DNA from 3 places in the Pantoea sp. nfd-35 genome. Region 3 is predicted to be linked to each of the others. Evidence: predicted binding sites of a transcription regulator. Region 3 holds the regulator's gene; each other region holds the start of a gene.
The links. The regulator CRP, encoded in region 3, controls carbon source genes, mostly activating them, when cyclic AMP is high. The targets are predictions, from matches to a motif close to ATGTGANNNNNNTCACAT.
Positions count from the first base shown of each region.

Region 1 (9,847 bases), 1.8 Mb from region 3:
GTTGCGGATAACGTTTGAAAATATAAATACACCATAACAGCGCCGCGAGTCCGATGATCGCTCCCACATTACCCACATCAGACAGGCTCATGTAAGCGCTGACCTGGCTGCCTAATAGCGCGCCCGCACCAATACCGATATTATAAATACCGGACATCAATGACATCGCGACGTCCGTCGCGTCCGAGGCTAAAGACAGCACGCGGATTTGCATCGCCAGGCCAATCATCATCATTGCCATTCCCCAGACCACGCACAGGGTAATGATCGCGCCGGGCCGGACTGCGGCGAAGATTAACAGTCCCATGCACAGCGTCACCAGCGCGATAGCGGCAATCAGCAACGCAGAGGGGAATTTTTTCCCCAGCGAACTGAATAACAGGCTGCCAATAATGCCCGCCGAACCGAACAGCAGCAGCAGTAAGGTGGTGAACCCCTCGCTGGCATTAGCAACGAGCTGCATAAAAGGCTCAATATAGCTGTAGGCCGTATAGTGCGCGGTCACAATTAACGTCACCAGCAGATACATCCCGACCAGCGCCGGTCGGCGGAACAGCAGGGGAACGCTGCTAAGCGAACCCGTGTGCTCGCTGGGCAACCGTGGCAGGATACGCGCCAGCATAATCATCAGCACCAGGGCGGACAGCCCGATCACGCCAAACGTTGTGCGCCAGCCCAGCGCCTGACCGACCACGCGTCCAATCGGCACGCCCAAAACCATTGCCAGCGCGGTGCCGGTTGCCAGCATGCTGAGTGCCTGGGTTTTTTTACCTGCGGGGGCAACACGAATTGCCAGCGATGCTGTAATTGACCAAAACACCGCATGGGACAACGCAATTCCCACACGGGATACGATCAGGGAAGTAAAACTCCACGCAAACGTAGAAAGCACATGACTGGCAATAAAGACGATAAACAGAACCGTTAACAGGAACCGGCGTTCAATATTCCGCGTCAGCAGCATCAAAGGCAGTGACAGTAAGGCCACCACCCAGGCATAGATCGTCAGCATAATGCCCACTTCAGACGTTTTCATCGAAAAGCCTGCGGCAATATCGGACAGTAAACCGACCGGCACAAATTCGGTGGTATTAAACACAAAAGCGGCGATGGCCAACAGCACCACGCGTAGCCAGGCCGTTTTACGGGAAACAGTTGTTAATGGCATGAGAAGTTAAATCAGTCTGTGCGTCAAAAAGGAGTCAGGGCGATCACCCCATGATAGTGACCTGCGTCACACTTTAGCGGTTATTGTGGAGGAATTACGCGCCGGGTGGAACCACCAGGCGCAGATTAAGATGAATTTTTTTTGCCCGATACGGCAGTATGGCGTTTACGGCTCGCGATGACGCTGTCCGGGCATCATCCGCAGCAGCGTATTGTCCTTCAGGGCGTAATGATGAAACAGCGCCGCCGCCACATGTAAGCCAATCAGCCAGTAGCCAAGTGGGGCCAGCGTTTCGTGCCAGTCGGTCAGCGTATCCGACAGATCAAAGTCAGGTTCGGCCGCCACCGGCATCGGTATACCAAATAACTGCCACTCGCGACCTTTCAGATAACGCGATGCCAGTCCCAGCACCGGAAGCGTGATGAAAAGCGCATAAATCAGCGTATGCGTCAGATGAGCCAGCCCGGTTTGCCAGCGCGGCACCGGAGGAATAATGGCGGGACTACGATGACGGAGTTTCAGCAGTAATCGCGACAGCATCACCACCAGAATCGTCGCCCCGGCGCTGAAATGCGTCACCATCATCGCAAAGCGCTGCCAGGAACCCCGCTCGACATAGCCGCGTAACTCCATCGTGGCATAGGCAATGATGAGCAGCAGAACAGTAAGCCAGTGAAGCGCAATTTGAGACGATGCGAATTTATTACGCATGGTAGAGCCCTGTATGAAAGTAAGGGTTCTAAGATAACGGAAAAAAATGAAAAAGCTTAACGAAATGACGACTCTGTGGGATGACAGACCAACCGCAGACAGCAGACTCGGGGGCAGAGAAGGCGAGGATAACCGGCACACGGGCTGGGCTGAGAATGGCGGCCAGCAACCGCCATACTGACGTCAAACGGGCGTTGCGTAATCAGAAATCCACGCCGTGCTTAAGCGCCACACTGTCCTGAGTGTGCACATTTTTACCCGGGGCAACCGGGCAACACGCATCGCACCCTAATGAACCGGGATAGTACTTACGGGCCTGCTGAATGGCTGCGGTTGCGGAATAAAATGTGCCGAGAAACAGCCGACCTTCCAAATCCGGAAGATATTTACAGCCGCTTGCATGAACCACGTGATTATCGTTGTAGCCTGATTGTTTGTTGACGTAATAGTATCGCGCCATTAGGTCTCCCCCTTGCTGTGAATTCAAAGATGACATTAATCTTTGGGATCAAACCGATTATAGCGGGGAAACGCGTGCTTTAGGCAATCATACTGATAATACGGACAATTCTTGTACGGGCCGCATTCCGGGCAGTCAAACACCCGGAATATTCATTAAGTTTTGCTAGAGTTTGCGGCGGTGCAGCTGCCAGGCAACCCACAACGCTAACAGCAGTAAAGCGGAGATAAACAGTGTCAGGCCGCCCCAGCCAAACTGATGCCAGAAAAAGCCGCCAGCCGTACCCGCCACGCTTGAGCCGACGTAATAGCTGAACAGATAGAGCGAAGAAGCCTGACCTTTTGCCCGACGAGCGCGTGGGCCAATCCAGCCGCTCGCCACGGAGTGCGCCGCGAAAAATCCTGCCGTAAACAGCATCATACCAATGAAGATCAGCACGATACCGTTAAATGCCGTCAGCAGTAACCCCATCAGCATAATAAAGGTCGAGCCAAACATAACCGGGCCGCGCCCAAACCGGCTGGTTAACGCGCCGGCTTTCGGGGAACTCCATGACCCGGTCAGATAAACCACCGACAGCAAGCCCACCACAGCCTGACTTAAATGCCACGGCGCGCCCAGCAGGCGATAGCCGATATAGTTGAACAGCGTCACAAAGGCGCCCATCAGCAGCAGGCCTTCGGCAAACAGCAGCGGCAATCCCGCATCGCGCCAGTGCAGACGGAAGTTAATGGTCAGATGGCGCGGGCGCAGCGAGGCCGGACGGAAATGGCGCGATTCAGGTAAGATTTTCCAGAACATCAGGGCAGCGGCGAGGGCAAAACAGCCAATGGCCGCAATGGCTATGCGCCATGAAAAGAAGTCGGTTAATACACCGCTTATCAGGCGGCCGCTCATGCCGCCAATCGAGTTTCCGCTGATGTACAGCCCCATCGAAAAGGCCACCACGCTGGGATGGATCTCTTCACTCAGATAGGTCATGCCCACCGCGGCCACACCGCTCAGCGATAAGCCGATCAAGCCCCGCATCAGTAAAATGCCGTGCCAGCTGGTCATAGTGGCAGAGAGCAGGGTACAGATTGCGGCCAGCATGAGCGCCGTTACCATCACGGACTTCCGTCCTATGGCATCGGACAGCGGGCCTGTCACCAGTAATCCCAGGGCCATCATGGCGGTGGAAATGGAAAGCGAAATACTGCTCGCGGCGGGAGAAATGCCAAACTGTGCAGAGAGCACCGGCAGAATAGGCTGCACGCAATACAGCAGGGCAAAGGTGGCCAGCCCGGCAGAAAACAAGGCGAGCGTGACGCGCATAAAAGGCCGGGTGCCGCGCACAATCCAGTCAGACGCGGAAGCCTCAGACTGCGCAGGCATATCGCTGTCCAGCGGCACCGCAGGTGAAGAGCGATTCACAGGGGATCCTTATGAGTAAAAACAGAGTGTTACTGTAGAAAAGGTCTATTAGGTTGTCTAATATATTAATCATCTTAAATAAGACGTTTAACCTATGAATATTGAACTGCGTCACCTGCGCTATTTTATTGCCGTTGCGGAAGAGCTGCATTTTGGCCGCGCAGCCCAGCGCTTACACATCTCCCAGCCGCCGTTGAGTCAGCAAATCATGCAGCTGGAAGCGGAAACCGGCGCGCAGTTGTTTAACCGCACCAACCGTAGCGTGCAGCTTACGCCGGCCGGCGCGCAGTTTTTACAGGATGCGCGGGCAATCCTGTTACAGGTCGAGCAGGCAACCCAGCGCGCCGCGCGTCTGCATCGCGGTGAAGAAGGAGAGCTGCGCATTGGATTTACCTCCTCTGCGGCTTTTATTGGCGTGATGTCAGATGCGCTTTATGTGTTTCGCCAGCGCTGGCCCAACGTACATGTTCAGATGCAGGAAATTAACACCCGTCAGCAGCTGGCTCCGCTGCATGAAGGCAAGCTGGACCTCGGCGTCATGCGCAACACGCCGCTCCCCGCCGATTTGCATCATCAGCTTTTGCTGCGCGAGCCATTGTGCGCCGTGGTGCATAAAGCCCATCCGCTGGCGACGGCAGGGCGGATCACCTTGCAGGCGCTGGCGCGGGAACCCTTTGTGTTTTTTGATCCTCAGGTGGGAACGGCACTGTACAGCGAAATCCTGGATTTGCTTCAGCGCTATCAGATCCGGCCCTACATTACCCAGGAAGTGGGCGAGGCCATGACTATTCTCGGACTGGTCGCGACCGGGCTGGGTGTATCTATCTTGCCTGCCTCCTTCAGCCACGCGCGTCTGGCGAACGTGGTGTGGTTACCGCTGGAGGAGCCTGATGCGCAGTCGGAGATGTGGCTGGTCTGGTCGGGCGAACGCGAAATGAGTGCGCAGATGGCGCATATGATGGCGTTACTGCGCCGTGAGTGACAATTTATCCGCCAAAGCCGGAAAAATTATGTGTGTTAAATCACATATCTAAGCAAATATTTGCCGCAAAAAGTGAATCTGCCGCACCATAGCGGATATTTATTTAGAAGCGCGAAAATAACCGGAGCAGGGTGTGAGTTCGGACAGTCAACCTGGCCATATTGACCAAATTAAACAAATTAATGCTGGCGTCGTTTACCGGTTAATCGATCAGCATGGGCCAGTCTCGCGTATTGAACTGTCCAAACGGGCCCAGCTGGCGCCTGCCAGTATTACCAAAATCGTGCGGGAAATGCTGGATGCCCACCTGGTTCAGGAAACCGAGTTTCAGGAGCCGGGCGCTCGCGGCCGTCCGGCGATTGGTTTAATCCTTGATACGGACGCCTGGCACTATCTGGCGATTCGTCTGCACCGTGGCATATTGACGCTGACCTTGCGTGACCTCAGCAGCAGGGCGCTGGTCGAAGACAACCTGCCGCTCATTGATGACGCCACGGAGCCGCTGCTGACGCGTTTGACCGACCATGTTGACGCGTTTTTTATCCGTCATCAGAAACGGCTGGAAAGGCTGACCGCCATTGCCATCACCCTACCGGGGCTGATTAATGCCGCATCCGGTGTGGTGCACCGTTTACCCGGCTATACCTGCCATGATATGCCGTTGGGCAGCACCCTGGCGGCGCGGACCGGCCTGCCGGTATTTATCCAGCACGATATCTCCGCCTGGACGCTTGCCGAGTCGCTGTTTGGTGCGTCACGCGGTGCGCAGGACGTGATTCAGATTGTGATCGACGAAACGGTAGGGGCTGGCGTGATCACTGGCGGTCAGCTGTTGCACAAAAGCGGACGCGCGCTGGTGGAAGTCGGCCACACACAGGTCGATCCTTACGGCCAGCAATGCTACTGCGGCAATCACGGCTGTCTTGAAACAGTCGCCAGTACCGGCAGCCTGCTGGCGCTGATTGCGCACCGACTTCCGGGTCAGCCCGACAGCCTGTTACGCCATCAGCCCTTAACGCTTTCTGCCGTTTGTGAGGCAGCACAGAGCGGCGACAGGCTGGCGCGGGATGCCATAGCGACAGTGGGGCATCATGTTGGCAGGATCCTCGGCATGATGGTCAATATCTTTAATCCTCAACAAATTCTTATCGGTTCTCCGCTAAATCAGGCGGCAGATGTTCTCTTTCCGGCAGTACAAAATACCATTCACCAGCAGTCTTTACCTGCATACAGCGCAGTGATTCAGCTTGCACCCACTGAATTTACTGAGCCAGGTACGCTGGGTGCGGCCGCGTTGATCAAGGATTCGCTTTACAGCGGCTACCTGTTAATTAAGTTACTGCAAGGTTAAGCAACACTAACCTTGCGCTAACGCAATCTGCTCCCCCTTTTCCTTCCTTAGAATGATCATTCGCATGAAAGCCGAATCGTCAGTGAGCTGACACCGCTTGTGAAGGAGAAGTAGAGTGAAAACGCTATTTATTACCGGAACCGATACCGAAGTGGGGAAAACCGTGGTCGCACGCGCCCTGCTGCAAAGTTTTACCCAGGCGAACGAGCGGGCTGCGGGCTACAAACCTGTTGCCCGCTGGGGCGTCAAAACAGAAGAGGGCCTGAGAAACAAGGATGGGTTGTTTTTGCAGAGCGCCTCTTCCCTTGCGCTGCCTTATCAGGCAGTGAATCCGGTCATTTTTGAGAAAGAAGAAATCTGCGGCTATCCGCCCAATAAGGTCGATTATGCGAAAATCACGCAGGGGCTTCAGCATCTCAATCAGCTTGCCGATCGCGTGGTGGTCGAGGGCACCGGGGGCTGGCGCAGCCTGATGAACGATGCCCAGCCGCTGTCGGCCTGGGTGATCGAGCAGCAACTGCCCGTTATCTTAGTGGTCGGGATTAAGTTAGGTTGTATCAGCCATGCGCTACTGACCGCTCAGGCGATCCAGGCCGACGGATTGCCGCTGGCCGGATGGGTGGCTAATCGTATTAATCCGGGGCTGGCGCACTATGCCGATATCATTTCCGTCCTGCGTGAACAGATTACGGCACCGCTTCTCGGTGAGTTGCCTTATTTGCCCCGCGCAGAGCAGCGCGATCTGTCCCGTTATCTGGATATCTCCCTGCTGAATAGCAATAACCTGCACTACGCCCGGACAAAAACAGCATGAGAGAACCAGAGCAGGATGGCGCCACGCGCGCGACGGTACCATTCATCAGAAATAACTGACCAACAGTGATACGGAATGAGAGGCAGGATTAAGTGGGCCGCAACCAACGTGCGGCCCTGATTCATTATGGATTCAGGCGGCGACGGGTACGCCCGGAGCTGAGATAATCAGCAATGTAGTCCTGGGAAATCTCGCCACTGTAACGGCCATCTTCGTCCACAATCGGCATCCAGACGGTGTTGTGTTCATAGAGTTTCGACAGAACCACACGCAGGTTTTCTTCTGCTTTGCCGGTCACTTTAAACGTATGCAGCATCTCTTCACAGCGCCCGCTCGCGTGACGCGCCTCACGGCGTTTCACAAATCCTAACGGCTTGCCGTCGTCGTCAACCACGGTGATGGAACGCATGTCGTTTTCGTCCATGGTGCCAAAAGCCTCCGTTAACGGCGTCGAGCGTTTTACCGTGATGGTGGGCTGTTGGTCGGTCACGTCGCCTGCCTGTACCAGCAGCAGACGTTTCAACGTACGGTCCTGGCCAACAAAGGAGCCGACAAAATCGTTAGCCGGCGTCGCCAGCAACTCATCGGGGCTGGCGCACTGGACAATTTTGCCTTGGCCGAAGACCGCGATGCGGTCGCCAAGTTTGAGTGCTTCATCAATGTCGTGGCTGACCAGCATCACCGTTTTCTTCAACTGACGCTGCATATCCAGAAACTCATTCTGAATAACTTCCCGGTTAATTGGGTCAACCGCGCCAAAAGGCTCATCCATCAGCAGTACCGGCGGATCAGCCGCCAGCGCGCGAATCACCCCAATGCGCTGCTGTTGTCCACCGGACATTTCACGCGGGTAGCGATGCAGAAACTTATTCGGATCCAATGCCACCATGCTCATTAACTCCGTTGCCCGCTCGCGGCACTGCTTTTTATCCCAGCCCAGCATGCGTGGCACCACGGTGATGTTCTCTTCAATCGTCATATTGGGGAACAGACCAATTTGCTGGATCACGTAACCAATATTGCGACGCAGGGTGGTGGTATCCTGAGTGCTGGTGTCTTCCCCGTTGATGAGAATCCGCCCGCTGGTAGAGGGAATTAAGCGGTTAATCATTTTCAGCGTGGTGGTTTTGCCACAGCCAGAAGGCCCAAGCAGCACGCACATCTCGCCAGCAGGAACCTCAAGACTCACATTGTCCACCGCTTTCATCAGCGTGCCGTTTTTCTGGCTGAAGGTTTTCGTCAGATTTTCAAGTTTTATCATTATCGAATTCCCTTAGGAGTCAGCGCCAGCTGCAAACGGTGCAGCAGCCAGTCAAGAACAATCGCCAGCAGGCAAATCATCAGCGCCCCGGCAATCAGCATACGAATATCACTGCCGCTAATGCCATCCAGCAGCAGCATGCCCAGCCCGCCAGCACCAATCACCGCCGCGATAGCCATCACGCCAACGTTCATGACCACGGCGGTGCGAATACCACCAAAAATCACCGGAAGCGCCATCGGGATCTCAACCCAACGCAGGCGCTGCCAGAACGTCATGCCAATGCCACGACCCGCTTCACGCAGGCCGTCCGGCAGATTTTCCAATGCGGTATGCGTGTTGCGCACAATCGGCAGTAATGAATACAGGAAGACCGCCGTGATAGCCGGTAGCGCACCAATCCCTTTCCCAATCAGCGAGAAAAGCGGAATCATCAGGCCAAACAACGCAATCGTCGGGATGGTCAGTACAACGGTGGCAATGCCGAGCACCGGCGCGGCCAGCCATTTAAAGCGCACAATTAAAATCCCAAGGGGTACGCCAATAACAATCGCGCATCCTACTGCAACCAGCACCAGCCAGGTATGTTGCCAGGTCAGCGTGAGCAGGTTATTCCAGTTATCAATGATGTAATGAAGGGTATCCACGATGCCTCCTTACAGCATGTTTTTGGATTGAAGGAAATCGCGCGCCACCTGTTCAGGCGACTGGTGATCGATGTCCACGCGCTTGTTCATCTCGGTAATGGCCTCATCGGTGATCAGCGGGGAAAGCTGATTCAGGGCGGCTTCAAGACCGGGATGGCTCGCCAGCACGTCTTGACGCACAACCGGCGTCACGTTGTAGCTGGGGAAAAAGTGTTTATCGTCTTCCAGCACCTTGAGATCGAAACCTTTCACGCGCCCGTCCGTGGTGTAGATCAGGCCGGCATCCACAAAACCATCGCGCACGGCGTTATAGACCAGCCCCGGATCCATCTGGCGAATCTGTGGCCTGTCGAGCGTCAGGTTGTAGGTCTTCTGCAGTGGCTTCATGCCGTCTGAACGGCCATAAAACTCCAGGTCCAGCCCGAGTCGCCAGTTATGTTTCGGATCTGTTTTACGCACCTGATCCATTTTGGCCACCAGTTGCGACAGCGTCGAAATACCTTCTTTTTCCGCGCGCGCGCGCTGCATGGCAAAGGCATAGGTGTTATTCATCGGGGCGGGATTGAGCCAGATAAGACCCAGTTTGCCGTCCAGATTTTTCACGGTTTTATAGGCGTCCTCGGAGGACATCGGTTTATTAATATGGTTAAAGATGATCAGTGAGGTACCGGTATATTCCCAGGTCATGTCGATCTGCTTGTTAATCATGGCATTACGACTGATGGTGGTGGCGATGTTGCGTTTCGGGATAACCTCAAAGCCTTTCTTTTGCAGCCACATAACCGTCATGGCTGAAAGAATATGTTGCTCGGTAAAGCTTTTTGTCGCGAGCACCAGCGGCGTGGCCGCCTGTACGCTTTGGCTGAGTGCCATTGAGGCCACCAGTGCCAGGGTAGAGCTCTTAATCCAGCGCGTTAGCATTACAAACCCCTTATCGTTATGCCGCAGCGTGCGGGCTAAGGTAGCGCCCTAATGACGCCAGTAGCATATCCAGCACCAGTGCAACCAGCGCCGTAGCAACGGCACCCAGGATAAGCACA
Region 1 is NZ_CP122403.1:2,194,467-2,204,313, forward strand. Features, by position in the region: gene P9J57_RS10260 (sugar transporter) at 1-1,168, opposite strand, end outside; gene cybB (cytochrome b561) at 1,334-1,879, opposite strand; gene P9J57_RS10270 (hypothetical protein) at 2,082-2,339, opposite strand; gene P9J57_RS10275 (MFS transporter) at 2,505-3,752, opposite strand; gene P9J57_RS10280 (LysR family transcriptional regulator) at 3,847-4,734, shown strand; gene mlc (sugar metabolism global transcriptional regulator Mlc) at 4,868-6,085, shown strand; gene bioD (dethiobiotin synthase) at 6,201-6,899, shown strand; gene osmV (osmoprotectant ABC transporter ATP-binding protein OsmV) at 7,024-8,160, opposite strand; gene osmW (osmoprotectant ABC transporter permease OsmW) at 8,160-8,807, opposite strand; gene P9J57_RS10305 (glycine betaine ABC transporter substrate-binding protein) at 8,817-9,680, opposite strand; gene P9J57_RS10310 (ABC transporter permease) at 9,745-9,847, opposite strand, start outside.
Region 1: a site for CRP is predicted at 4,763-4,780, ahead of mlc (sugar metabolism global transcriptional regulator Mlc). Genes of this name have one in related genera too.

Region 2 (9,847 bases), 950 kb from region 3:
GGCCGTTCGTAATGGGGCTCAGGCTTTACAAAGCCTGTCTGTCGAAGAAGAAATGCGGGGGATCAGCCAGCTTGCCACGAGCAGCAGCAATGACGCGCAGGTTGCCGCAGCCTTACAGGAAATCAATAAGCATCTGGCTGGCGTCGCGGTGCGGGTGAAACTCTTTGGCCTTGAGCACAAAGATGCCGATCGCAGCGCACTCAGCAACTTCCTCACTGAAACCGTCGGGCTTATCGCACAGGTTGCACCTCGCCTTAACCCGGCAGACAATGCAACGCTCGCAAAAATCAGCGAACAGCTTGACGGGAAACAAGCTGACATTAATGCGCTGATGGCCTCCGTGAAAGCAGGCGAAGAGGCCACAGCCGAGCTGGCGGTTGCGGGTAAGACCCTGACGGACATGAGCAATAACTTGTTTACGCAACAGCTGGATGCCACCAATCACGATGCCGGACAGGCCGTGTGGTTAATGGCTGCCATTGTTATCGCTGCCATCGTGGCAGGTATTGTTATCGCCCTGTTTATTACCCGACAGCTGACGCGTCCACTTTCTGAACTGCTGAACGTGGCGAACCAGATGGCGCGTGGCAACCTCAGCATCATGCTCAACTCGACCCGTCGGGATGAGCTGGGCGAGCTCATGCGCGCGGTAGGCGAGATGAGCGATGAACTGCGACGGATTATCAGCGGGATTCGCAGCGGCGTCACCAGCGTCAGCCAGGCTTCCGCAGAAATCGCCTCCGGGAATAATGATTTATCGGCACGGACAGAAAGCCAGGCAGCGGCCCTTGCGCAAACGGCAGCCAGCATGGAGCAGTTGACTGCGACAGTAAAACAGAACGCCGATAATATTCATCATTCCAGCAGGCTGGCGCAGCAAACCTTTGACACGGCGAGCCGTGGCGGAGAGCTGGTGACCAATGTCGTCAGCACCATGGATGAAATTTCTGCCAGCTCGGGGAAAATCTCCGAGATCACCTCCGTCATTAACAGTATTGCGTTTCAGACCAACATTCTGGCACTGAACGCCGCGGTAGAAGCGGCAAGGGCTGGCGAACAGGGCCGTGGTTTTGCCGTCGTCGCAAGTGAGGTGAGAAATCTGGCGCAGCGCAGCGCGCTGGCGGCAAAAGAAATCGAAGCGCTTATTCAGGACTCGGTTGCCCGCATCCGCGCCGGTTCACAGCTGGTCAGTCAGACAGGTAACACTATGGGAGAAATCGTCACCTCGGTCAGCAATGTGACAGAGATACTGAACGAGATCTCTCACGCGTCTGAAGAGCAGAACCGCGGCATTGCGCAGGTCGGCGTGGCTATCGTTGAAATGGATAACGTGACGCAGCAAAACGCGGCCCTGGTGGAACAGTCCTCTGCGGCGGCAAGCGCGCTCCATGACCAGGCGCAAACGCTGGCGGGCTCAGTATCACGTTTTGTGATTGCCTGACCTGCAGGGAAAGAAGCAGACGGGAATAACGTTCGGTGATCGTTTTCATGTTCGGGCCAGTAAATGGCCCGACATTATTACATCGCTTTCGCGAGTTTTTTGGGGCTGACCTGCCATAACAGTTTGCCCTGACTTTCAGCCGGATCGAAGTCAACGCAGGCAATGGCCGAGGTGGCAAACATCGGTGGGGTTTCCTGTGGGCAAAGCTCTGACACCAGATAGCCCACCAGTGGCAAGTGAGAGATAACCAGCGCCGATTTAACCCCTTCATTCGCCAGTGCCTGCAAATAGCATCCGACCAGACCGGGATCGCCGCCGGGGGTCAGTTCCGGCAAAATATCCTCCCCTTCTGGCAAAGGGAACGCCTCACGAAATGTGGCAAGCGTCTGCTGCGCACGGAGATAGGGGCTGACAAGTACACGTTCAATGTCAACAGACTGACCTTTTAACCAGTTCGCCATTTGACGTGATTCGTCACATCCACAAAGCGTTAAAGGCCTGACTGAATCACTGGCAGCCTCAAGAGCCGCATCGCCGTGACGCATGATAAAAACTTGCATAAAGCACCGCTGTTGTTTGTCGACATCGCCTGATGCATCCGCATCAGGCGCTTCATTCTGCGAATGAACGTCGTGTTGTACCCTAATGACTTCAGTATAGTCAACCGGTTGTTTATTAAATAAGCACCTGTCAGATTCGTGCAGCGCCTCACGCTTGTGCGGCGCGTTTCTAACCCCCTGAATCGGAGTGGGTATTCGAATTTATGAAGAAGTGTAAAACTTTGTCTGCTGCTCAGCTGCGCGCAGCAACGCGTCACAGGGCGCAAAACGGTCCCCGTACTGTTGCTGAAGCCGCGTTAATCTGTTGACGATTTCTGCCGCGCCCAGCCTGTCGATGTAATGGAACGGTCCGCCCAAAAAGGGGGGAAAACCAATGCCAAACACCGCACCGATATCGCCGTCCCGCGGCGAGCGGATAACCTGCTCATCCAGGCAACGCACCGCTTCGTTTAACATCATCATCATGCACCGTTCGGCAATCTGCGCGCCGCTTTGCTTTGCCACCGGCCGGGTCTTCACTAAGCCGTACACCGCCGGATCGACCTTCTTACGCGCCAGACGCGACGATCCGTACAGGTAGAATCCCCTACCGTTTTTGCGTCCTTTGCGACCGTCTTTGATCACGGCATCCAGCGCGGAAGGCGCGGCAAACCGCTCGCCATAAGCCTGCTGCAGGCCCGGTGAAATCTTACTGCCGACATCAATGCCAACTTCATCCAGTAGCTGAACCGGCCCCACCGGGAATCCTGCCTTCACCAGCGCCCGATCAATGTGATCGATCGGTTCCCCCTCCACCACGCAGCGCATGGCCTCGTTGATGTAAGGTGTGAGGATACGGTTGACGTAAAAACCAGGTTTATCGGCCACCACTATCGGCGTTTTACCCTGTTTCCGTGCCAGCATTACCGTACTGGCAAGCGTTTCAGGCGAGGTCGTGGCATGCGGGATCACCTCGACCAGCGGCATTTTTTCCACCGGGCTAAAATAGTGCAGGCCGATGATGTTCTCTGGGCGCCGTGCCGTCGCCGCAATCTCTGCAATGGGAATCGATGAGGTATTGGAAGCAAAGATCGTCTGAGGCTGACAGTTCGCCTCAACGTCCGCCACCATCTGTCTTTTCAGATCCAGGTCCTCAAAGACCGCCTCAATCACGATATCGCGCTGGGTGAATCCCTGATAGTCGGTGCTGCCGCTGATGCGCGCAATCTGCTGCTGACGCTGTGCCGGACTGATTTGCCGGCGTTTCACTTTTTTACTCAGCAGATCCCAACTGGTTTGCAGGGCATGGTTGATGCCTTTAAGGCTGATATCCTTGATGCGCACCGGTAGCCCCGCATTAACGGCGCTGACGCTGGCGATCCCGCCGCCCATCAGCCCGCCGCCCAACACACCGACCCGTTGGAGTGGTCGTGGTTCAGCCTGGGTGCCGTTCTCTTTCTTGATGGCGGTGGAAGCAAAAAACAGGCTGCGCAGCGCGGCCGACTCTGGCGTCATCGCCAGTTCGCCAAACGCCCGCGCTTCCGCGGCGTAACCGGCCTGACTGCTCTGCTCCAGGCCGATGCGAACCACCTCGATAATGCGTCGTGCCGCTGGGTAGTTACCCTGGGTTTTACGATCGGTTTCGCGTCTGGCCAGTGCGAACAGCGCCTGACGAGCCATCGGGCCCTGCAGCAGACGATCGCGCAGGGGCAGCGGCGCTCTGCGGTATTTCCCTTTCTTCACCAGTTCAACGGCGGCGTCAAGCAGGATGGCCTGCGGCACGGCATCATCAACAATGCCCAGCTTTTTCGCCTGCCTGGCCCGCAGGTTCTTACCGGTAAGGATAAGCGGTAAGGCTTTCTGTACGCCGATTAAGCGAGGCAGGCGCTGCGTGCCGCCCGACCCCGGCAGCAGCCCCAACTGCACTTCAGGCAGGCCAATACGGGTTTTATCGTCCAGCGAACAGATGCGCGCGTTGCAGGCCAGCGCCAGCTCAAGCCCGCCGCCCAGACAAGCACCATGGATTGCCGCCACCACAGGAAATGGCAATGCCGCAATCGCCGCCATCACGTCCTGCCCTTGTCTGGCCAGCGCTTCTGCCTCGTGGGCGCTCTGGCAGCGATCGATCATGCTGATATCGGCCCCTGCAACAAAGTTGTCAGGTTTGCCTGAAATCAGCACCAGCCCCAGCAGTTGCGGATGCTTGCGTGCTTCCGCAATGATTGCCGCAATCTGTGCCGCGAATGCCGCTTTAAGCGTATTCATCTTTTCATTGGGTACATCAATGGTGATCACGCCTACATGATCGTCCCGCATCTGTAATGTGAACGCGCTCTGTTCCATTATTCGGCCTCCAGAACCATTGCTGCCCCTAAACCCCCGGCGGCGCAGGCTGTGACTAAACCCAGCCCGCCGCCCCGGCGGCGTAATTCATTTAACGTCTGGGTAATCATGCGTGCGCCGGTTGCGGCAAACGGATGCCCAAAGGCGATCGATCCGCCCGAGACATTAAAACGTGCCTCGTCAACTTCGCCCAGCGCATGGGCGCGGTTTAACACGTCCCGGGCAAAACGTTCATCACGAAACATTTTCAGGTTGCTTAACGTCTGAGCGGCAAAGGCTTCGTGCATATCAATCAGCGTCAAATCCTTTAAGGCTATCCCGGCACGATCCAGCGCCAGCGGCGAGGCGTAGGCCGGCCCTAACAGCATGTCCTGCCAGACGTCGATAGCGGTAAACGCATAGCTGCGTAAATAGCCCAGCGGCTGTATTCCAAGCTCTTTTGCCCGGCCTTCACGCATTAAAATGACCGCAGCAGCCCCATCGGTAAGCGGCGTACTGTTTGCCGCAGTAACGGTACCGTGCTGACGGTCAAATGCCGGACGCAGCCGGGCATAATCGGCGGCTTTTGCATCCATACGCACATTATTATCTTGCTCGATGGGCGCTTTCCACGGCGGCACAAAGGCGGCCATCACCTCCTGACTCAGTACGCCTGACTGCCAGGCCTGGGCCGCGCGCTGATGCGAGCGCAGGGCCAATGCATCCTGCTCTTCCCGGCTGATGCCATGCGTTTTGGCCATCTGCTCTGCGGTATCCCCCATACGTAATCCCGTGGAGTACTCCGCAACGGCAGGCGGAACCGGTAACAGATCTTTAGGGCGCAGCCGCCGGAGAATGTGCAGCTTCTGTGAAAAGCCACGCGCTTTATTCATATCCACCAGCGCGCGCGCCAGCGTTTTACTGACCCCAATGGGCAGCACAGAGGAGGAGTCCGCCCCGCCTGCGATGCCGGCAGAAATCGTACCTGCCAGTAAGCTTTCGGTGACGTTTGCCACCGCCTGAAAGCTGGTGGCGCAGGCGCGGCTGACGCTATAAGCATCGGTATTGACGCTCAGGCCACTGCTTAAGACGATCTCACGTGCAATGTTTGGCGCTTCCGGCATTTGCACCACCTGACCGAAGACCAGTTGCTCAATCACCTCAACCGGGAGTTCACTTCGGGCCATGATTTCGCTGATCACCATGCGACCCAGTTCAACCGCAGGGATGCCGTGAAAACCCGTGGCCTGGCGAAGAAAAGGCGTACGTAATCCGTGGGTGATGGCGATGCGCTCGCCATTACGCGTCAGCAGTGACTGCGCTTTGCTCATTGTATCCACCTGTACATCGTGACCGAGGCATCATTGCCGAAAGAGGTCTGACCTGATCCACAGTGTTAACCACAAGCGGGTGCGCCGCCAACATCAGGAGGAGAAAAGTGAGATAAGAAACACGAAAATGAAAAACGCCGCAGAGCAGCGGCGCCGAAATGTTTAACGCAAACCCAGTTGGAAAATCAGAGTTTCGGCCTGACAGCTAAAGGTAAAGTCGATATTAAGCTGCACGCCACCGGCCTCTTCCACCATGCTGGAATCGATAACGCAGGGTTCTGACTCGACCTGGCGCGCCCTTTCCGTCAGCTGCGCCAGTTTCGTTTCGGCATCGGCGCGATCTTTACACCATGCTGACCAGCTGGCCGTACAGTCTGAATTATCCATCACCGTACCAACATCGACGCAACAGCAGGCAGCCGTTTCCGTCGCGCTACATTTTTTTAAAGCATTTGTCATGATTTTCTCCTGACATCACATCATAAGGTGGGTGAGTTTTCTGCTGAAAATTTTACGCTCTGGCTTATCAACCCGCTACACACACCGCGCTAAGTGACGAATATCACAATAAAATTTGATGTGGATCAGTTTTGCTCCTGCCGCTCTGCCCATTTATTCCCGAGAAGTGTTAAGCAGATCGAATTTTCACCTATCAAATTGGAAATATTTTAAAAACAATATTGCAACATGTGTACAGGTCGGACCTATACTCTCCGCACTGGTCTGATATGTGCATTTGACATCAGTCCATACAATCCGCCGTTCCTTGTTACGCGACGTCACAACGTTAAATAATAATTCACATGAGGTTGTGGTCATGAACCATAAAAACCTGTTCGCAAAGTCAGCCGTGGCAGCTGCAGTAGCGCTTATTTCCTCTAACGTATATGCAGCCGGATTTCAGTTAAATGAATTTTCTTCCATTGGTTTAGGTCGCGCTTATTCTGGCGAAGGCGCAATGGGTGATACGGCGGCCTCAGCCAGTCGTAACCCGGCAACCATGGCACTCATGGATCGCCCTGAATTTTCAATCGGTGCGGTTTACATCGATCCTGAAGTGGATATCAGTGGCCAAAGCCCGACGGGCCGCAGCCTGGACGCGAAAAACATCGCACCGAACCAATGGATCCCTAACCTGCATTACGTCCAGCCGATCAATGACAAGTGGTGGGTAGGCGCGTCAGCGACGTCTAACTACGGCCTGGCGACAGAGTTTAACAACGGTTATACCGCGGGCGGGCTGGGCGGCAAAACTGACCTGATGACGGGTAACCTGAACCTCAGCACGACTTATCGTTTGAATGAGCATTTCAGCTTCGGGGTAGGTTTTGATGCTGTATATGCCAAAGCTAAAATTGAGCGCTATGCTGGTGAAGCGGGCGCACGGCTCGGTATACCCGCAGATACGCAAGTTGCCTATCTTAAGGGGGACAAATGGGGCTACGGCTGGAACGCTGGCGTACTCTACGAAGTCGATGACAATAACCGTTTTGGTTTTACCTACCGCTCCGAAGTGAAAATTGACTTTGATGGAGACTATAAAAGTAGCCTGCCATTCAATCCTCGTAATAACCCAGAAGTTACTAATCTCCCGACAGGTACAAACGGCTCTACAGTTCCCGGCGCGTTAACCTTAAACCTGCCGGAAATGTGGGAAGTTTCAGGCTGGCATAAAGTGGCACCACAGTGGGCCGTCCACTATAGCCTGGCCTATACCAGCTGGAGTCAGTTTCAGGAGCTGAAAGCAACGGGCTCAAACGGCCAGACGCTGTTCTATAAAGATGAAGGTTTCCACGATGCCTACCGCATCGCACTGGGTACCACCTACCAGTACGACAAAAACTGGACCTTCCGCAGCGGTATCGCCTTTGATGACAGCCCGGTTCCGGCTGACAAGCGTTCTATCTCTATCCCGGATCAGGACCGTTTGTGGCTGAGCGCCGGTGCCTCTTATGCGTTTAACGACGATGCATCGGTAGACGTCGGCGTGTCTTACATGCACGGTCAGAAAGTGACCGTGCAGGAAGGCACCTATACCTTTAACTCTAGTGGTAAAGCCTGGCTGTATGGCGCAAGCTTCAACTACAAGTTCTGATGCGCGAAACGCATAAAAAAAGCGACACTGAGTGTCGCTTTTTTATTGCTAACGGGAACGTCACACGTCATGCAGCCTGGTGACAACCCTGTAGCAGCTTCACGTCATCACCCCGGGCCGCTTATCAGGCCGCCCTTGCGACAGGCGGCTTCTGGCGGGCCATGATTTACTGCGAATCAATGTCTTTCAGATCGTCCTGGATCGCCGCCGCATTCGGATTTTCTTCTGGCTTCAGCTTGCCGCCGCGCGCCAGGAAGTCGTAGCGCTGGAAGTAGGCGCTACGGATAAAGGCGTAAGGATCGCGTTGCTGTTTCAGGATAGCATCCGAGTCCAGCAACTGTGCGCGCGATTCGATGCCTTCCAGCGTCCATTTACCGATGGACATGGGCCAGGTCAACCAGCCAAGCACAGGATAAAGCGTATCGACGTAATCACCGCCGTCCTGGCGTATCGTGAAGCTGCCATAGGCCGGTAACTGCACATAAGGGCCATAGCCCACGCCATAGTGACCGAGCGTGGTACCAAAACGCTGCGGCCCCTGGCGCGCCAGTTCCGGATTGGCTTTACCGGCGACATCAATGAAACCGCCCAGCCCCAGCACCGTATTCAGGAAGAAACGTGTAAAGTGGATACCTGCATTGCGCGGTTCGCCGACCAGAATCGCATTTACCATACTGGCAGGTTCGCTGAGGTTGCCCAGGAAGTTGCTGAGGCCCGCGCGCGCAGGCACGGGAACATAGTCGCGCCAGGCCACTGCCACAGGGCGCAGCACGTAAGGGTCCAGCACGTTATAGTTGAAGTTAAACATTGTGCGGTTAAAACCTTCAAGCGGATCGCTACGCCCTGCAGGCGCATCGTCAGCAGGCTTTGAACTGGCACAACCAACCAGAAGCACACTGGTCAAAGCCAGGCTGGTCAGGCGGTGATCCATTTTTTTCTCCCTGTGCATATAAGTTATTTATACCCTGCTGAGTTTCAGCGGGTAGATCAGCGCAGTCCAGCAAGCATAGCTGATATCTCCCGTGCGGTTGGCAGATTCAGACATTGCCAGACGCCAGCCGGTTAAGGCTGCTGTTTATCAATCGCGACGTCAATGTGCTGATGGCCATCCCAGGGGACTATCGCGCTAACGCCAAACCAGTCACCCGGCTCAGGATTTGCGCGGCCATTTCGTGCAATCCTGACGCGAACCTGAATCTGTTTCTGCGTTGAAAGACGTCGCTCTTGCAACATCGCATTACTGTCATCCAGCGTCAGCGACACGGGAAAATGTCCGGGCGATATGCGCTTCACCGCGACCGGTACGGGCGAGACGCCGTCAGTCACCGAAATATACATGACTCCGCCCGGCGGTAACATTTTTTCTGCCTGGGGAGAAAGCGTGACCTCGACCGTTAGTTGACTGCTTTGCTGCCCTGCATCGGTTTTGGCTTGCTCAATGCTGCGCGCAATGCCCTCACGACGAGGATCGTCGGCCGGTAACACCTGCAACAGGGTTTGCCAGCTGTCTATCGCCTGCGAATACTGCTGTTGTTCAAACGCATTATAGGCCAGCAGGCTTAGGGTGCGGATATCCTGCGGATGCTGTTTAAGCAGATCCGTGAGCAGCAGCCCGGCCTGGCGGTTATCCTGAGGATCGCCCGATCGCGTCAGCACCTCAGCATAATCCTGCTGCAGGGCAAAATTATTCGGTGCCAGCTGCAACGCATGCTCGAAAGCCTGACGCGCGCCCGTGGCATTGTTGAGTACCATACCGAGGCGGCCCAGCATCCCCCAGCCACTGAGGTTATCAGGTTCGGTTTGCAGCTGGCTGCGCAAACCGAGCTGCAGGCGAGAGAGCTGCTCTTGGGTAAGTGGCCGGGCATGGGGATCCATGAGCTGGGCGCGCAGCGCCGGATACGCTTCCTGCACCTGGAGCCAGCCACTTAACTGCGTTAAGCCACCGGTTTTAAGATAGCTTGCCAGTGACACGATTACTAAAACGATCAGGCCGGGTAACAGCACCCAGCGACGGCTGCGGTGCGAGTGGGCATCCGAAGCGGGCGGAATATCGCTAAGCAGGGTTTGCTGTAACTCCTGCTCCATCACGGCGCGATCGGCAATCACGCCCTGCTCTTCG
Region 2 is NZ_CP122403.1:1,373,573-1,383,419, reverse strand. Features, by position in the region: gene P9J57_RS06610 (methyl-accepting chemotaxis protein) at 1-1,441, shown strand, start outside; gene sixA (phosphohistidine phosphatase SixA) at 1,519-2,001, opposite strand; gene fadJ (fatty acid oxidation complex subunit alpha FadJ) at 2,203-4,323, opposite strand; gene fadI (acetyl-CoA C-acyltransferase FadI) at 4,323-5,633, opposite strand; gene P9J57_RS06590 (YfcZ/YiiS family protein) at 5,796-6,092, opposite strand; gene fadL (long-chain fatty acid transporter FadL) at 6,451-7,728, shown strand; gene mlaA (phospholipid-binding lipoprotein MlaA) at 7,895-8,659, opposite strand; gene ccmI (c-type cytochrome biogenesis protein CcmI) at 8,791-9,847, opposite strand, start outside.
Region 2: a site for CRP is predicted at 6,184-6,201, ahead of P9J57_RS06590 (YfcZ/YiiS family protein). Genes of this name have one in related genera too.

Region 3 (9,847 bases):
TTTGGGATTGATCAACTGCAACAATCCTCCCTGCCAGAAGGGCATGGGCGCGACCGGTGCCGCATCGGTCTCCAGCTTTTCGTATGCGGCGGTCGCAATTTTCCATGCCAGCCACAGAAGATAGAGGCTCCCGGCAACTTTCAGGATAAGGTGCAGTGAGGGATAGAGCAGGATCAATCCCCCTACGCCAAACGCCACCATCAGTAGCATCAGTTGCATACCAATCATGATGCCGACCATTAACGGAAGGGTTCGGAAAAAGCCAAAGTTGGCGCCCGAGGCGGTGAGTAACATATTATTAGGTCCGGGTGTAATCGCCGCGACCCAGAGAAACCCTAACATTGATAAAAAAAGACTGAGTTCCATTAATCCGGGTTCTCCCTCCATTATGTGAAAACTTATCGAAGCTAACAGTGTGATATGGAACAGACAAGCCTTTACAACATGAAATTTTCGGGCCCGGACGGCGCGGCGTTCAGCCCCATGCGCGGCCTGACCAATCCGCATGTGCAAACCATACTGCCGCGCCTGTTCCGCCGTACTCTAGCGTTAACGCCTCACTGGCAGCGGCTGGATTTACCCGATGGTGATTTTGTCGATCTGGCCTGGAGTGAAGATCCACAGTTTGCCGCGCATAAACCACGCGTGGTGCTGTTTCATGGTCTGGAAGGAAGCTTCCACAGTCCCTACATCCATGGCCTGATGCAAGTCTGCAGGCAACGTGGCTGGCTGGCCGTAGTGATGCATTTTCGCGGCTGTAGCGGCGAGCCGAACAGGCTAAACCGGATTTACCACTCCGGCGAGACGGAAGATGCACGCTTTTTCCTGACCTGGCTGAAGGCCCGCTGGGGACAGGTTCCTACTGCAGCTGTGGGGTTTTCGCTGGGCGGGAATATGCTGGGTTGCCTGCTGGGCCAACAGGGCAGTGACGTTGCGCTGGATGCCGGCGTTATCGTTTCGGCACCCTTGATGCTTGAACCCTGTAGCGCCCGACTGGAACGCGGGTTTTCCCAAATTTATCAGCGTTACCTGCTGAGCCAGCTTAAAAAGAATGCCAGGCGCAAGCTGCACGCATGGCCCGACACCTTACCGGTCAATCTCAGTCAGCTGAATGCCCTGCGTCGCCTGCGTGATTTTGACGACGCCATCACGGCCCGGGCGCATGGCTTTGCCGACGCCACGGACTATTATCGCCGTGCCAGCGCCCTGCCGTTGCTGAGATCGGTGACAAAACCGTTGCTGATTATCCATGCAAAAGATGACCCCTTTATGAGCGATGAGGTGATCCCGCAGAATGACCAGTTATCTGCCACTATTACCTATCAGCTGACAACACACGGTGGTCATGTTGGATTTGTGAGTGGTACCCTGCGTCAGCCTGAATTGTGGCTGGAACAGCGCGTGCCGCAGTGGATTTCCCCTTATCTGGATAGCTAACCCTGTGATTATTCCCTGGCAACAGGTTTCTCCCGAAACCCTTGAAAACGTTATTGAAGCCTTTGTTCTGCGCGAAGGTACCGACTACGGCGAACAGGAACTCAGCCTGACCGAAAAAGTCGCCAATGTGCGACGCCAGCTGCAGCAAGGTGAAGTCGTGCTGGTCTGGTCTGAGCTTCACGAATCGGTCAACATCATGCGCAAAAGTGAGTTCCGTGGCTGATGCACAGAACGAAAAATCGTGCTAACAATGCTCATCGCCTGATTTCACAGGGAGTTTCACTATGTCGGCACGTCATCCGATTATCGCGGTAACAGGTTCCAGCGGTGCCGGAACCACTACCACCAGCCTCGCATTCCGTAAAATTTTTCAGCAACTCAATTTGCACGCGGCCGAGCTGGAAGGAGACAGTTTCCACCGATTTACCCGGCCTGAAATGGATATGGCTATCCGTAAGGCGCGCGATCTGGGTCGCCATATCAGCTACTTTGGCCCGGAGGCGAATGATTTCGGTCTGCTGGAGCAGACCTTTGTTGAATACGGTGATCAGGGCAAGGGCCAGTCACGTAAATACCTGCATACCTACGACGAAGCGGTGCCCTGGAATCAGGTGCCAGGTACCTTTACCCCGTGGCAGCCGCTGCCACCGGATACGGACGTGCTGTTTTATGAAGGACTGCACGGCGGCGTCGTGACGGCTCAGCACAACGTCGCTGAAAAAGTGGATTTACTGGTCGGCGTCGTCCCCATCGTTAACCTGGAGTGGATTCAGAAGCTGGTACGCGATACCGGTGAACGCGGTCATTCGCGTGAAGCCGTAATGGATTCGGTGGTGCGCTCAATGGAAGATTACATCAATTTCATTACGCCGCAGTTCTCACGCACCCATATTAACTTTCAGCGGGTTCCAACCGTCGACACCTCTAACCCCTTTGCGGCACGCACCATTCCTTCACTGGATGAAAGTTTTGTCGTCATCCACTTTCAGGGGCTGGAAGATATTGATTTTCCCTACCTACTGGCCATGCTGCAGGGATCGTTTATTTCCAATATCAACACGCTGGTTGTACCTGGCGGGAAAATGGGGCTGGCGATGGAATTAATTATGGCACCGCTGGTAAAACGGCTCATGGAAGGCAAACGCATTGAATAAAATCAGAGGCCGCGCTGGCCTCTGAATAATTACAGCTCGATAACTTCGTAACTGTGGGTAATTTCCACCCCTTTGCCTAACATAATGGCAACCGAGCAATACTTCTCAGCTGAAAGGTCGACCGCACGCGCGACGGCTTTATCTGAAAGTGCTTTTCCACTGACGATAAAATGCAGGTTGATGCGGGTAAAGATGCGAGGCGCTTCTTCCCGACGTTCTGATTCGAGTTTTACTTCGCAATCAGCCACATCGTTGCGACCTTTTTGCAAAATTGATACCACATCAATGGCGCTGCATCCGCCGGCCGCCATCAGCACCATTTCCATAGGGCTGGGCGCTTTATCGCCGGAATTGCCGTCCATTAAGACCTGATGTCCGGACGAAGACTCGCCGAGGAATGTTAACCCTTCAACCCATTTGACTCTTGCCTGCATAATCTGGCCCCCAGAATGCCCTGTTTTTGCGTCAGAGTACGCTTTTGCCTGGTAAACAGCAATCCGGAGAAATCAGCCTTATTGCTGAAGCGAGACAACACAAGACAGTCGGCGAAAGCTGTGCTACAAACAGTGCTGAAAATATTTTTCGTCATCCGAAGACGAAGCCGGGAAGAATGATGCGCTCTGCGCAAATGCAGCCCGAATAATTTCCTGAATGGAAACACGCTTAACGCTTTCATCGCCTGGCAGGGAAACTGAGCCCTGTATTTTGGGCACGATTACAATAGAGGATAATAGCGAATGGTTCTCGGCAAACCGCAAACAGACCCTACACTTGAATGGTTCCTGTCCCATTGCCATATTCACAAGTATCCATCCAAAAGTACGCTGATTCACCAAGGTGAAAAAGCCGAAACGCTTTACTACATCGTGAAAGGTTCCGTCGCGGTACTGATTAAGGATGAAGAAGGCAAAGAGATGATTCTTTCTTATCTGAATCAAGGCGATTTTATTGGTGAGCTTGGCCTGTTTGAAGAAGGTCAGGAGCGCAGCGCCTGGGTACGTGCGAAAACTGCGTGCGAAGTGGCAGAGATTTCCTACAAGAAATTCCGTCAGCTCATCCAGGTTAACCCGGATATTTTGATGCGTCTTTCTTCTCAGATGGCTCGCCGTCTGCAGGTGACGTCAGAAAAAGTGGGAAATCTCGCTTTCCTGGATGTGACCGGACGCATTGCACAAACGTTGCTTAATCTGGCTAAACAGCCAGATGCCATGACGCATCCTGACGGCATGCAAATTAAAATTACTCGTCAGGAAATTGGCCAAATCGTTGGTTGTTCACGTGAAACCGTGGGCCGTATTTTGAAGATGCTGGAAGATCAGAACCTGATCTCCGCACACGGCAAAACCATCGTTGTTTACGGCACACGCTAAGCCTGACTGTTCACGGCGTGATGGCGACATTATGCCGTGAATGTCTTGTGTTGAGCCGATGTGGCGAAGAATAATCTATCACCCCGAAGTTAACTATGCGCTGCGCCAGACGCTGGTGTTGTGCCTTCCCGTAGCGCTCGGCTGGCTGTTCGGCGATCTGCAAAAAGGATTGCTGTTCTCATTGGTTCCCGCCTGCTGCAACATTGCCGGTCTGGACACGCCCCACAAACGCTTCTTTAAACGCCTGATCATCGGCGGCAGCCTGTTTGCCCTTGGCAGTTTACTGATGCAGTGGCTGCTGCTTAAAGACGTGCCGCTGCCGCTCATCCTGTTTGCCCTGCCTTTGCTGCTTGGCGTCACCGGAGAGATCAGTCCGCTGCACGCCCGACTGCTGCCCGGCACGTTAATCGCGTCAATTTTTACCCTCAGCCTGATTGGCCGTATGCCCATTTACGTTCCGCCCCTGCTCTATATCGGTGGAACGCTCTGGTATGGCCTGTTCAACTGGTTTTGGTTCTGGCTGTGGAAAGAGCAGCCGATGCGCGAAAGCCTGAGCCTGATCTACCGTGAGCTGGCAAATTACTGTGACGCCAAGTACAGCTTATTGACGCAGCTGACCGATCCGGAAAAAGCCCTGCCGCCCCTGCTGGCGCGTCAGCAAAAAGCGATCGATCTGATCAACACCTGCTATCAGCAAATGCATATGCTGTCTGCGAGTCGCGATCACAGCCACAAACGCCTGACCCGGGCGTTTCAGGTAGCACTGGATCTGCAGGAGCATATCTCCGTCAGCCTGCATCAGCCGGAAGAGGTCCAGAAGCTGGTCGAGCAAAGCCATGCTGAAGCCGTCATCCGCTGGAACGCCAGAACGATTTCAGCCCGGCTGCGCGCGCTGGCCGACGATATTCTGTATCACCAACTCTCTGGTCGTTTCGATATGGACAAGCAGTTGGGTGCGCTGGAGAAAATCGCCCTTCAGCATCCGGACAATCCGGTGGGTAACTTCTGTCTCTATCATTTCAGCCGTATCGCCCGGGTGCTTCGAACCCAAAAGCCGCTTTATCAACGCGACCTGATGGCCGATCGCCAGCGTCGTTTACCGCTGCTGCCCGCGTTGCGGAGCTATCTGTCGCTGCGGTCTTCCGCACTGCGAACGGCCGGGCGTTTTTCCGTCATGCTGATGCTGGGCAGCGCCCTGGCCGTGTTCTTTTCGATTCCTAAGCCCTACTGGATTTTGATGACCATCATGTTTGTCAGCCAGAGCAACTACAGCGCAACCCGCGTACGTATTCAGCACCGGGCCCTGGGAACCTTTGCCGGACTGGCTATCGCGGCGGCGTCGCTACGCCTGGATGTGCCTGAACCGCTGGTGCTGAGCATCATGCTGGTGATTACCTTTATCAGCTACCGTTTTACCCGCCAGTTTTACGGCTGGTCAATAGTGGGATTTACGGTTACGGCCGTTTATACGCTGCAACTGCTCTCCCTTAACGGGGCACAGTTTTTACTGCCCCGCCTGCTGGATACGCTGATGGGCTGCCTGATCGCCTTTGGGGGCATGTTATGGCTGTGGCCGCAGTGGCAAAGTGCCCTGCTGCGCCAGAATGCCCATGATGCGCTGGAGGCCTGTCAGGATGCCCTGCGAATGTTGCTGGGCCCGGAGCAGTCACCCGATGCGCTGGCTTACCAGCGGGTTAAGGTCAACCAGGCGCATAACGCCGTATTCAACTCCCTGAATCAGGCCATGCAGGAGCCGGGATTTAATTCACGCTACCTGCAGGATATGCGCTTATGGGTCACGCACTGCCAGTTTATCGTGGAGCACATTAACGCCATGACCATTCTGGCACGTGAACATACCATGCTGCCGCCCACGCTGGCTGAGCACTACCTGCAATGGTGCGAGATCGCCCTGCAACGGTGTCAGCAAAGGCTGGAATATGATGGGGAAAGTTCGCAGACGGATCTGCTACAGGGCGTGGAAGATATAAATGAGGGGCCGGTCACGGTACTGGAGCAGCACGTCAGGCGCATCCTGGAGCATCTGAAAGTCATGCACACGATCTCTTCTCTGGCCTGGAACCAGCGGCCTCATCATGGCCGCTGGCTGTTGCGCAGTCTGCGCCGCAAATAACTCAGGCAGACAGCACTTTCTCTACCGCACGGGCAAAGCGAGCCATGCCCTCTTCGATATCGGCAGGCTCGATAATCAGCGACGGTGCGAAGCGCATCACATCTGTTCCGGCCACCAGCACCATGACGCCTTCCGCAGCTGACGCATTCAGAATATCGCGCGCCTTGCCCGCATACTGCGGCTTCAGGGCTGCACCAATCAGCAGGCCTTTACCACGGATATCACTGAACAGGTCGTGACGCGCATCAATAGCCTTGAGCGCCTCAACAAACTGCTGGCGGCGGATTTCTACCCCATTCAGTACAGCTGGCGTATTGATAATATCTAACGCGGTTTCTGCGATCGCGCATGCCAGCGGATTGCCGCCATAAGTCGTGCCATGCACGCCAGGCGCCATGGTTGAGGCTACCTCATTGGTGGTCAGCATGGCGCTTACAGGAAAACCGCCGCCCAGCGCCTTCGCCGAGGTCAGAATATCGGGCGTCACGCCGTAGTGCTCATAGGCAAACAACTTACCGCTGCGCCCCATGCCGCTTTGCACCTCATCCAGTACCAGCAGCGCCTGGTGTTTGTCGCACAGTTCACGTAACCCCTGCATAAACGCTGGTGTTGCAGGCATCACACCGCCTTCACCCTGAATCGGCTCCACCACAATGGCGCAAGTGTGATCGTCAATCACCGCCTTAACCGCGTCCAGATCGTTGAACGGCACATGAACGATATCGGCGGGTTTCGGGCCAAAACCGTCGGAGTACTTGGGCTGACCGCCCACCGTTACGGTGAACAGCGTCCGGCCGTGAAAGGCGTTGTGAAAGGCAATGATTTTGCTTTTGAACGGGCTGTGGCGTTTACAGGCATAGTAGCGAGCCAACTTAAACGCGGCCTCATTGGCTTCTGCCCCCGAATTAGCAAAAAAGACCCGCTCCGCAAACGTGGCGTTGATCAGTTTACTGGCCAGACGCAGCGCAGGTTCATTGGTAAACACATTGCTGGTATGCCATAAGGTTTCGCCCTGTTTCTTCAGGGTCTCAACCAGCGCCGGGTGGCAATGGCCCAGAGCGGTCACGGCAATGCCGCCAGAGAAGTCGATATATTCTTTACCCTGTTGATCCCAGACGCGGCTTCCCTTGCCTTTTACCGGTACAAACTGAGCAGGTGCATAAACAGGCAAAATGACCTGATCGAACGTCTCACGCGTTACTGCCATATTTTCCGCTGTCATTGACAACCTCATTAACTGATTCGTTGAGTCACGATGAAATAATAATCATGAAATATGCATAAAAAATCACTTAAAGGCAAACACAACTTTACTGGTGCAGGAAATTAGCCAACAGCTGGTGTCCCTGTTCACTGAGGATGCTCTCTGGATGAAACTGCACGCCTTCCAGTGCGAGCGTTTTATGGCGAATCCCCATAATCTCATCCGGCTGGCCGTTACGCAGGCTCCATGCGGTCACCTCGAACGCATCAGGTAAGGTTTCCGTTTTGACAATAAGTGAATGGTAGCGCGTAACGGTCAACGGCTCATTCAGACCGCGGAAGACGCCACAACCATTGTGCTGCACCGCCGAGGTTTTACCGTGCATTACCTCGCGAGCGCGAACGATCTGCGCCCCAAAAACCTGGGCTATCGCCTGATGGCCCAGGCAAACGCCCAGTACAGGAAGACGGCCAGCGTAATGGCGGATGGCCTGCAACGAAATACCGCTCTGATCGGGCGTGCAGGGGCCAGGGGAAATCACCAAATGAGTCAGCGGCAGCGTGCGCATTTCATCAAGGGTAATAGCATCATTTCTTACTACCCGAACCTGAGCACCCAGTTGGCAAAAATACTGGTAGAGGTTCCAGGTAAACGAGTCGTAGTTATCAATAAGCAGCAACATGATTGTGATTTCAGGCAGACCGGAGGAATGCGCGGAGCGTTCAGCATCCAGAGTGATGACCAGAGCGCTATCCTATCATGCTGTTCAGGATGAGTGTGATGTGGGGATGCCGGATAACCGATTTCGTGCAGGGCGACGCACCTGGTGCGCCGCCCTGTGGCGTAAGCGGATCAGGGGGCTTTGGCTTCACTGACGATACAGGCAAAGAGCTTTTCCAGCGGCTGCAACGCGCCGGCGGCACCGGCCTGATTTGCCGCAACCCAGTCTTCGGCGCTCAGGTTGTCCCATTCCAGCACGTAGCCGGCATGCAGCGCCAGCTGTTCAAAGAAAATACGCTGCGCCCTGCCGTTACCTTCGCGGAAGGGATGCAGCATATTGACTTCGCAATAGTACCAGGCAATCCGTTTCACAAACTCAGCCTGAGGCAGACAGGCCAAGGCTTTCTCCTCTTCCAGCGCCGCCATCAGTGCATTTCCTTCTTTTTCGATGTACTCGAAATGACAAAAAGGGGTTTCATCGCGCCAGATGTCCAGCGTACGCAGTTCGCCGGCCCAGCTATAGACGTCCTGAAACAGGGTACGGTGAATATGGCAGAGGTAGGGTAATCCGATCTTGCGCGGGCCCAGTTCAAGCGTGGCAAGGCGCGCGGCACTAAAGCTTAACTCGGCTTTACGCAGCTGCGCGGCATCGTGAATATCAAGAAGGTTTTTCAGTACGGTATCGTTTTGCCACAGGTAGGGATCCTGAGTGACGGCAGTGTTAGCAGCCATATTGCCTCCTCAGTGAGGCCAGACGCGCTTCTGCATCTTCACCCTTGATTTCCGGTTCCGTCAGGGTAAAGCCTTCGAGCCGACAGCTTGCCCGATAGCTGGCATTTCGCCGCTGTTGCCAGAGCGCTGCTTTTTGTTTATCTGTGAGTTTGTTTGCCATACCGCCTCCTGCTCAGGTTTGCTCTAAGTATAAGAGCAAATTTTCCCTTTGCCGGAGACGAGATGGCATGGGATCAAATTACGGTAAGACTTTCGCTGACAAAATGACCACAGGTTTGGTTGGCACATTCTGATACGGGCCCACGTCTTTTGTCGGCACCTGAGAAATTTTATCCACCACGTCCTGGCCTTTGACAATCTTACCAAATACGGCGTAACCAAAATCACGTTGACCATGATCCAGAAAAGCGTTGTCAGCAACGTTCAGGAAGAACTGGCTGGTGGCGCTGTCTTTATCGGCGGTACGGGCCATTGAGATGGTGCCACGCAGGTTGCGCAAGCCGTTGTCTGCTTCGTTTTTAATCGGCGCGTTGGTCTGTTTTTGCTGCATTTCACTGGTAAAGCCACCGCCCTGGATCATAAAGCCAGGAATGACGCGGTGAAAAATCGTGTTGTTATAGAAACCGCTGTTGACGTAATCCACGAAGTTTTTAACTGAAACCGGTGCTTTTTGATTATTCAGTTCGAGTTCGATATTGCCAGCAGAGGTGGTAAGCAGAACATGCGTATCACCTTTAGCCGCTAAAGCTGAGGCGGAAACAGAAGAGAGCGCTAACAGGGCAACTGCCGCTGTCAAAGTACGTTTAAACATGAGTAATTCCTTACTTTGGAGAGCCAGCTCAAAAACGATATTGATTGTAAAGAGCATGTAATACAAGAGCCAGCGTTTTACCTATATTTACGCTAAAGGCACCCACCAGAGCCTGAATAAGGTTGCTTGCGCTTCGTGACTAAAATCACAGTATTGATGAAATGAATGACATCAATTTTCACTCTTAGTTTATTAAGATCACGGTTACGTTTACAATTTCTGACGCTTCAGGCTCTCCCGCTTCCTAACAGGTTCAGAACATGACAAATCGTAATCGTATCGGCC
Region 3 is NZ_CP122403.1:425,384-435,230, reverse strand. Features, by position in the region: gene P9J57_RS01980 (LysE family translocator) at 1-366, opposite strand, end outside; gene P9J57_RS01975 (hydrolase) at 421-1,437, shown strand; gene P9J57_RS01970 (YheU family protein) at 1,442-1,660, shown strand; gene P9J57_RS01965 (phosphoribulokinase) at 1,722-2,591, shown strand; gene P9J57_RS01960 (OsmC family protein) at 2,621-3,025, opposite strand; gene crp (cAMP-activated global transcriptional regulator CRP) at 3,329-3,961, shown strand; gene P9J57_RS01950 (YccS/YhfK family putative transporter) at 4,020-6,095, shown strand; gene argD (bifunctional acetylornithine/succinyldiaminopimelate transaminase) at 6,097-7,317, opposite strand; gene P9J57_RS01940 (aminodeoxychorismate synthase component II) at 7,406-7,981, opposite strand; gene P9J57_RS01935 (putative adenosine monophosphate-protein transferase Fic) at 8,152-8,751, opposite strand; gene P9J57_RS01930 (YhfG family protein) at 8,741-8,911, opposite strand; gene ppiA (peptidylprolyl isomerase A) at 8,990-9,562, opposite strand; gene tsgA (MFS transporter TsgA) at 9,823-9,847, shown strand, end outside.